One region of the Variovorax sp. P5_A3 genome, then DNA from elsewhere that is predicted to be linked to it. Evidence: riboswitches for the same ligand, from Rfam matches in the RefSeq annotation. Region 1 holds a riboswitch; the other holds the start of a gene.
The links. Region 1 has a riboswitch for S-adenosylhomocysteine ahead of ahcY (adenosylhomocysteinase). Riboswitches for the same ligand answer to the same signal wherever they lie in the genome.
Positions count from the first base shown of each region.

Region 2: it holds a riboswitch for S-adenosylhomocysteine, as region 1 does, so the genes downstream of both, metH (methionine synthase) here and ahcY (adenosylhomocysteinase) in region 1, are expected to answer to the same signal.

Region 1 covers NZ_JBFUKW010000005.1:125,736-130,150, reverse strand. Annotated here, with positions in the region: gene metF (methylenetetrahydrofolate reductase [NAD(P)H]) at 1-288, opposite strand, end outside; gene AC1D3B_RS09930 (TlyA family RNA methyltransferase) at 266-1,063, opposite strand; gene ahcY (adenosylhomocysteinase) at 1,082-2,524, opposite strand; S-adenosyl-L-homocysteine riboswitch at 2,589-2,658, opposite strand; gene AC1D3B_RS09920 (hypothetical protein) at 2,760-3,407, shown strand; gene AC1D3B_RS09915 (peptide chain release factor 3) at 3,505-4,415, shown strand, end outside.
Region 2 covers NZ_JBFUKW010000008.1:325,348-329,762, forward strand. Annotated here, with positions in the region: gene AC1D3B_RS15155 (SH3 domain-containing protein) at 155-907, shown strand; gene AC1D3B_RS15160 (LysR family transcriptional regulator) at 921-1,808, opposite strand; gene AC1D3B_RS15165 (PACE efflux transporter) at 1,915-2,352, shown strand; S-adenosyl-L-homocysteine riboswitch at 2,361-2,456, shown strand; gene metH (methionine synthase) at 2,480-4,415, shown strand, end outside.

The sequences.
Region 1 (4,415 bases):
CAACGCCACGAGACGATTGACGCCCATCGCCTTCAGCTCGGCAAGCTGCTCGCGCACCGTCGCCCTCGTCGCGCCAATGCACGAGAAGTGGCAGGCCGCGGCAACGCCTTCGCCCAGGATCTCGCGCACGGTGCCGAAAGTGCCGTCGTGCGTCGAGCCACCGGCGCCGTAGGTCACCGAGCAGAACTCGGGCGCCTGGGTATAAAGCTGCTGCCGCACGGCACGCAGTTTGGTCGACCCTTCAGGCGTCTTGGGCGGAAAGAATTCAAAGCTGAGCGGAAGGCTCACGGCCGGCTCCTTGTTCGCCGTCCGCATGAACGGCATGAATGAAAAACTCGCGGTTGCCGTCGCCGCCCGCGATCGGGCTGTCGAGCCATCGCAGCACACGCAGGCCCAGCGACTCGCACGCGTCCCGAAGACGCAGCTCGACGACGGCATACAGCGCTGGATCGCGCACGATGCCGCCCTTGCCGATCTGCCCGGGTTGCAGTTCGAACTGCGGCTTGACCAGCATCAGCAGATCGCCACCGGGAGCCAGCAATGGCACCAGCGTCGGCAGCACCAGCGTGAGCGAGATGAACGAGAGATCGCCGACGATCAGCCCAAAATCCGAATCGTCCAGCGACTGGGCGGCCCACGCATCGGCGCTGAGCACGCGGGCATTGACGCCTTCGACCACAGTGACACGCGCATCGTCGCGCACCCGCGAATGCAATTGCCCGTGGCCCACATCGACCCCCACCACGTGCTCGGCGCCTTGCTGCAGCAGGCAATCGGTGAAGCCGCCCGTCGATTGGCCCACGTCCAGGCATCGGCGTCCGCGCGGATCGATCCCGGTCTCGGCCAACGCGCCCTCAAGCTTGAGTCCGCCGCGGGAGACATAGCGTGCCTCGGCCGCGTCGAGCAATTCAAGCTCGGCCGTCTCGGGCACTTCGTCGCGATTCTTGTTGACCACGCGCCAGTCCGCGCCGTCGCGCCAGCGCAAACCACCGGCAATCAGCCGGACGGCCTGCGAGCGCGACGCGGCGAGGCCACGTTCGACAAGCAACTGATCGGCGCGCAAAGCGCTACGCTCGCGCGATCAGTAGCGGTAGGTGTCCGGCTTGTACGGGCCGTTCTTGTCGACACCGATGTAGGCGGCCTGCGCGTCCGTCAGTTCGGTCAGCATGGCGCCGACCTTCTTCAGGTGCAGGCGGGCGACCTTCTCGTCGAGGTGCTTCGGCAGCACGTAGACCTTGCCGGCCTGGTAGGCATCGGGCTTGGTGAAGAGTTCGATCTGCGCGATCGTCTGGTTCGCGAACGAAGACGACATCACGAAGCTCGGATGGCCCGTGCCGCAGCCGAGGTTCACGAGGCGGCCCTTCGCCAGCAGGATGATCTTCTTGCCATCGGGGAAGGTGATGTGGTCGACTTGCGGCTTGATCTCTTCCCACTCGTACTTCTCGATCGACGCGACCGCGATTTCATTGTCGAAGTGCCCGATGTTGCAGACGATCGCCTGGTCCTTCATCGCGGCCATGTGCTCGTGGCGGATGACGTCGCGGTTGCCGGTGGTGGTCACGAAGATGTCGGCCTTGTCGGCGGCGTACTCCATGGTGACGACCTTGTAGCCTTCCATGGCGGCCTGCAGCGCGTTGATGGGGTCGATCTCGGTCACCCACACCTGGGCGCTCAGCGCGCGCAGCGCCTGGGCCGAGCCCTTGCCCACGTCGCCGTAGCCGGCCACGCAGGCGACCTTGCCTGCGATCATCACGTCGGTGGCGCGCTTGATGCCGTCCACCAGCGATTCACGGCAACCGTACAGGTTGTCGAACTTGCTCTTGGTGACCGAGTCGTTCACGTTGATGGCGCGGAACAGCAACGTGCCCTTGGCGCTCATCTCGTTCAGGCGGTGCACGCCGGTGGTGGTCTCTTCGGTGACGCCGATGATCTCGGCCGACTTGCGGGTGTACCAGGTCGGATCGACGGCCAGCTTGGCCTTGATCGCGGCGTAGAGGATGCGCTCTTCGTCGCTGGTCGGGTTGGCGAGCACGCTCTGGTCCTTCTCGGCACGCTGGCCGAGGTGCATCAGCAGCGTGGCGTCGCCGCCGTCGTCCAGGATCATGTTCGGGCCTTCGCCGGCCGAGCCCTTGGCGCCGAAGTCGAAGATGCGGTGCGTGTAGTCCCAGTAGTCTTCCAGCGACTCGCCCTTGATCGCGAACACCGGCGTGCCGTTGGCGGCAATGGCGGCGGCGGCGTGGTCCTGCGTCGAGAAGATGTTGCACGAAGCCCAGCGCACGGTGGCGCCCAGCGCCTGCAGTGTCTCGATCAGCACCGCTGTCTGAATCGTCATGTGCAGCGAGCCGGTGATGCGCGCGTCCTTGAGCGGTTGGCTCTTGGCGAATTCCTCACGGATGGCCATCAGGCCGGGCATTTCGGTCTCGGCGATGCGGATTTCCTTGCGGCCCCAGGCGGCAAGGCCCAGGTCGGCGATGGCCTGGTCGGCGGTGGAAACAGGGGTCGGGGATTTGAGAACGGCGCTCATGTTGGCTCCAAAGCAAGTTTGAAAGATGGCCACTGCGTTCGGGGAAAGGACTCACCGCGAGAACAGCGGGTGAGCGTGGTTGCGATGGTGGTCCGAGCCTCACGCCTGTCGGCGCTGCAACGCTCCTCGGAACAGGGATTTTAGCGCGCGCGGTCGGACTGCCGTCGGCAGCATTCTTCCGATCGGCCTAGACTGCCATTCCCTCCCCTCCCGCCGCCCCGCGCGACGTTACAACATGTTCAAACCCAAAGCTCTTGCCGCATCGTTCGTGATCGCGTCGGCCCTGCTGCCCAGCGTGGTTCCGGCGCAGACCCAGGCCGCCGCCGCCCAGACCGTGCGTGTGCGCGGCGTCATCGTGCGGGTCGATGCGAATTCGCTGACCGTCAAGGACCGCAGCGGCGAGGTTGTCACCATGGCGCGTCCTGCCGACATGCGGGTCGTCGAGGTGCTCCCGGTGACGCCGGCGGCCATCAAGCCGAACAGCTTCGTCGGCGCCGGATCCCTTCCGCAGCCCGATGGCACGCAGCGCGCGGTCGAAGTCCTGGTATTCCCAGAAGCCATGCGGGGCACCGGCGAAGGCTTCCGGCCCTGGGACTACATGCCCAACGGCACGATGACCAACGCCACGGTCTCCGAGCTGTCGGCGGCACCATCGTCGGCTCCGGGCGGCGGTCAGAAACTGGTGCTCAAGTACAAGGACGGCGAAAAGACCGTGATCGTCCCGCGCGGCACCCCGATCGTTACCTTCAAGCCCGGCAAGGACGACCAGGCGGCATTGTTGGTCCAGGGCGCGAAGGTCGTCGTCACCGCCCAGTTGAAGGACGGCCAGCCGACCGCTTCGAGCCTGCTGGTCGGCCGCAACGGATTCACGCCGCCCATGTGAATGCGAGGGTCGCCCGGCGGCCCGCAAGGTCGATCGGTAAAATCGCGGGCTTTGCCTTCTGCTGCCCGCGCCCGTGAGCGCGCACCGCGTTCACCCCATGACATTCGCTTCCGAAACCCGCCGCCGTCGCACTTTCGCGATCATTTCCCACCCTGACGCCGGTAAGACCACGCTGACCGAAAAGCTGCTGCTGTTCTCCGGCGCGATCCAGATCGCCGGCTCGGTCAAGGCCCGCAAGGCCTCGCGCCATGCGACCTCCGACTGGATGGAAATCGAGAAGCAGCGCGGCATCTCGGTGGCGTCGTCGGTGATGCAGATGGTCTACCGCGACCACGTCATCAACCTGCTCGACACGCCTGGCCACAAGGACTTCTCCGAAGACACCTACCGCGTGCTCACCGCGGTCGATTCGGCGCTCATGGTCATCGACGCAGCCAACGGCGTCGAAGCCCAAACACGTCGCCTGATCGAAGTCTGCCGTCAGCGCGACACGCCCATCATCACCTTCGTCAACAAGATGGACCGCGAAGTGCGCGAGCCGCTCGAACTGCTCGACGAGATCGAGCGCGAGTTGGGCATGCCCTGCGTGCCGATGACCTGGCCCGTGGGGCAGGGCAAGTCCTTCGGCGGCATCGTGAACCTGCGAACCCAGGCAATGACCGTGTTCGAATCGGGCAGCGAGCGCCTGCCGCAGGACTTCGAAACCATCCCGCTGACCGACCGCGAGACGCTCCACAAGCGCTTCGGCCGCGAGTTCGACACCGCGATGGAAAGCATGGAACTCGCCACCGGCGCATCCCCGACCTGGGATCGCGAAGCATTCCTCGCCGGCAAGCAGACGCCGGTGTTCTTCGGTTCCGGTGTCAACAACTTCGGTGTGATGGAAGTGCTCGATGCACTCGTCGACCTGGCGCCCCCGCCGCAGCCGCGCGTCAGCACCACGCTGGTCAACCGGCAGCCGGTGGTCAAGGAGATCCAGCCAGAGGACAAGGACTTCGCGGGCGTCGT
Region 2 (4,415 bases), on a different contig from region 1:
CGAAGTCCCGGCGCATGTGAAGCCGGGATGAAGAAGCTCTCCAAACGTTGAGTCGGTGCACGTGCCGGCCTGATGTGCCGTTGTCAGCGTAGGCCGTGGCCGATTGACAACAGCTCGGCGGGCCACCTACCCTGACCAGCAAAGGAAAAACGACATGCACACATTGACCCGGCGATGGATCGGCATCGGCACCATCGCCCTGGCGCTTCCATTGGCTGCCACGGCCCAGCAAGCTTTCACTCGGGGAGGTGTCAACTTGAGAGCCGGCCCCGGCGACAACTATCCGCTCGTCGCCTCATTGTCGCCCGGACAACCGCTGCAGGTGATGGGCTGCACCAGCGGCTATGGCTGGTGCGACGTGGTGCTGCCCGATGGCCTCCGCGGCTGGTCCTATGCGGCGAGCCTCGACTACGCCTACCAGGACCAGCGTGTTCCGCTGGCGACCTATGGCGCGGTCATTGGCGTTCCGCTCGTGACGTTTGCGATCGGCAGCTACTGGGGCAGCTATTACCGTGACCGCCCCTGGTATGGCCAGCCGCGCTGGTGGGGCGGGCGTCCACCGCCGCCTCCGGGTCCAGGCTGGCGCCCGCCGCCACCGCCCGTCCCGGGCTGGCGTCCCAATCCGTGGCCGGGTTATTCGCCGCATCCGCCGGGCTTCAGGCCGCCTCCTGCACCGGGCTTCCGCCCACCTCCATCACCCGGCTTCCGTCCGCCACCGCCCCCGGTTGTTCGTCCGATTCACGGAGGTGGGCCCCGGCCTCCCGGCCCGCCGCCCGGGCAGGGCGGAGGAGGAGGAGGTGGTGGTCATGGTGGGGGCCACGGAGGGGGCCACGGTGGCGGTGGGCACGGAGGAGGAGGCCATGGCGGTGGTCACGGCGGTGGCCAGGGCGGCGGACGCGGCCAATAGCCGCTGACCCTGCTCAGTCCTTCTTGCGGGCGATCAGCGCGACGAAGCGCTGGGCGCCCAGGCCCAGGGGCCGTTCGCGCGACCACACCACGTCGACCCACAGGTCGATCCCGTTCGACAGGTTCTCGAACGGGATCTCGACCAGCGCGCCTGCCGCCACGTGTGGCCGTGCGAAGTTGCGCGGCAGCCAGCCCCATCCGAGTCCGGCCGTGATCAGGCTCAGCGCCGCGAGCGCGTTGTCGGTGCGCCAGACGTGACGCGCGTAGACGAAGCGCGGATCACTGGTCGCGAGATCGCGTCCGGCAACGACGATCTGCCGCGTGGTCGTCAGATGCACTTCCCGCAGCCGGCCGCCGGCTGCGGCGAGCACGGGATGGTCGGGCGCCATCACGGCCACCATCGTGTCGCTGGCCACTTCCTGGAAGGCTTCTCGCCCGTCGAGGCTGGGGCGCTCGAACACCAGGGCGAGCTGGGCGCGTCCGCTGTGCAGCAGCGCCAGCGCGTCGGCCTGCGGCGCCGCGAGCACTTCCACTTCCAGCGACGGGTACTCCCGCGCCAGCGCGGCCAGCGGTCCGCTCCAGGGCGCGGCGAGAAGTTCGGGGGCGATGGCGAGGGTGAGCCGGTTTTCGAGCCCCTGCGTGAGCGCGAGCGCCTGCACCTGGAGCTGCTTGAGCTGCGCCGCGAGCAATCGCGCCTGGGGTTCCAGCGACCGCGCAGCGGCGGTTGGCTGCGGTTCGCGGCCGCTGCGGTCGAAGAGCTGCAGGTCGAGCTCGGCCTCGAGGTTCGCGATCGCCATGCTCACGGCGGACGGGACCCGGCCCAGCGCCCGCGCGGCAGCCGAGAACGACCCGTGATCGATCACGGCGAGGAACACTTCGACGTTGTCGCTGGAGAAGCTCATCGCACGATCTCCCGATCTGTCAGTGAAATTGATAGAAGATGACTTTATATATCAGACGGGCACACATAAAGTCCATCCTGTCACCAACCAGCACGGGATCGAATTCATGCAAGGGCTCAAGCGCCGCGTCGTCTACATCACGCTCTACGAAGGCATCGCCATCGTCGCGGCAAGCGCCGGGGTGGCGCTGATGTCGGGTCAGGGATTGGGCCATTCGGGCGTGCTGGCCGTCATCGCCTCGGCCATCGCGGTGCTCTGGAACCTGAGCTTCAACGCCCTGTTCGAGCGCTGGGAATCCCGGCAGGCGGTGCGCGGCCGGAGCCTGAAGCGGCGGATCGCCCACGCCATCGGGTTCGAGGGCGGCCTGGTTGCCTTCCTCGTGCCGGTCTTCGCCTGGTGGCTGGATGTCAGCCTGTGGGAAGCGCTGGTGATGGACCTGGGCCTGGTCGTCTTCTTCCTGATCTACACCTTCGTCTTCAACTGGGCCTTCGACATGCTCTTCGGCCTGCCGGCATCGGCTGCCGGCGCAGCCCAGCCGGCGTAAAATCCGCGGCTCCCAAGGAGCGTTGCAGCGCCGCCGTCTTCCCTCGAGGCGGCCGCGTCAGGCTTGGGCTTCCAGCCATTGGATTGCAACGACGCTCGCCTGAGTTCCATGTCTTGCAGGTGAGCCCATGTCCTCCGATTCCTCTCCAGTCCTCGTTCCCCCCATGAAGCTGTCCGGCCTCGAGCCGGTGCAGATCGGCGAGGGCGCGCTGTTCGTCAACATCGGCGAGCGCACGAACGTCACAGGCTCCAAGGCCTTTGCGCGGATGATCCTCAACGGGCAGTTCGAGGAGGCCCTCGCCGTCGCGCGCCAGCAGGTCGAGAACGGCGCGCAGGTGATCGACATCAACATGGATGAGGCCATGCTCGACAGCAAGGCCGCGATGGTCCGCTTCCTGAACCTGATCGCCAGCGAGCCCGACATCGCGCGCGTGCCGATCATGGTCGACAGCTCGAAGTGGGAAGTGATCGAGGCCGGCCTGCGGTGCATCCAGGGCAAGGGCATCGTGAACTCGATCAGCATGAAGGAGGGCGAGGACCAGTTCCGCCACCACGCCCGTCTGCTGCGTCGCTACGGCGCGGCGGCGGTGGTCATGGCCTTCGACGAGAAGGGCCAGGCCGACACCTACGAACGCAAGATCGAGATCTGCAAGCGCGCCTACCGCATCCTGGTCGACGAGATCGACTTCCCGCCCGAGGACATCATCTTCGACCCGAACATCTTCGCGATCGCCACCGGCATCGAGGAGCACAACAACTACGCGGTCGACTTCATCAATGCCACGCGCTGGATCAAGGAGAACCTGCCGGGCGCGAAGGTGTCGGGCGGCGTGTCGAATGTGAGCTTCAGCTTCCGCGGCAACGACCCGGTACGCGAGGCGATCCATACGGTGTTCCTGTACCACGCTATCAAGGCGGGCATGGACATGGGCATCGTCAACGCCGGCATGGTCGGCGTCTATGACGACCTCGAACCCGAGCTTCGCGAGCGTGTCGAAGACGTGGTGCTGAATCGTCGTCCCGATGCCGGCGAGCGCCTCGTCGAAGTGGCCGAGACCGCGAAGAGCGGCGCCAAGGACGAGAGCAAGAAGCTCGAATGGCGCGGCACGCCGGAGCACCCGGTGCATGTGAACCAGCGGCTGTCGCACGCGATGGTGCACGGCATCACCGACTTCATCGTCGAGGACACCGAGGAGGCCTACCAGCAGATCCTCGCCAAGGACGGCCGGCCGCTGCACGTGATCGAAGGCCCGCTGATGGACGGCATGAACATCGTGGGCGACCTGTTCGGCCAGGGCAAGATGTTCCTGCCGCAGGTGGTGAAGTCGGCGCGCGTGATGAAGTCGGCGGTGGCCCACCTCATCCCCTACATCGAGGAAGAAAAGCGCCAGGACGAGGCCGCCGGCCGCGATGTGCGGACCAAGGGCAAGATCATCATCGCCACCGTCAAGGGCGACGTGCACGACATCGGCAAGAACATCGTCACCGTCGTGCTCCAGTGCAACAACTTCGAGGTGGTGAACATGGGCGTGATGGTCCCCTGCCACGAGATCCTGGCGCGTGCCAAGGTCGAGGGCGCGGACATCGTGGGGCTCTCGGGCCTCATCACGCCGAGCCTCGAAGAGATGCAATACGTCGCGGGCGAGATGCAGAAGGACGATCACTTCCGCATCAGGAAGATCCCGCTGCTGATCGGCGGCGCTACCACCAGCCGCGTGCACACGGCAGTCAAGATCGCACCGCACTACGAAGGGCCGGTGGTCTACGTGCCCGACGCCTCGCGCAGCGTGAGCGTGGCGCAGTCGCTGCTGTCTGAACAGGCGACGAGCTACATCAACGAGATCAACGCCGACTACGACAAGGTGCGCCACCAGCACGCCAACAAGAAGCAGGTGCCGCTGTGGCCGCTCGCGAAGGCGCGCGCCAACAAGACGCCGGTCGACTGGTCGAGCTACCTGCCGCCGGTGCCCAAGTTCATCGGCCGGCGGGTGTTCCGCAACTTCGACCTGACCGAACTCGCCAAGTACATCGACTGGGGCCCGTTCTTCCAGACCTGGGACCTGG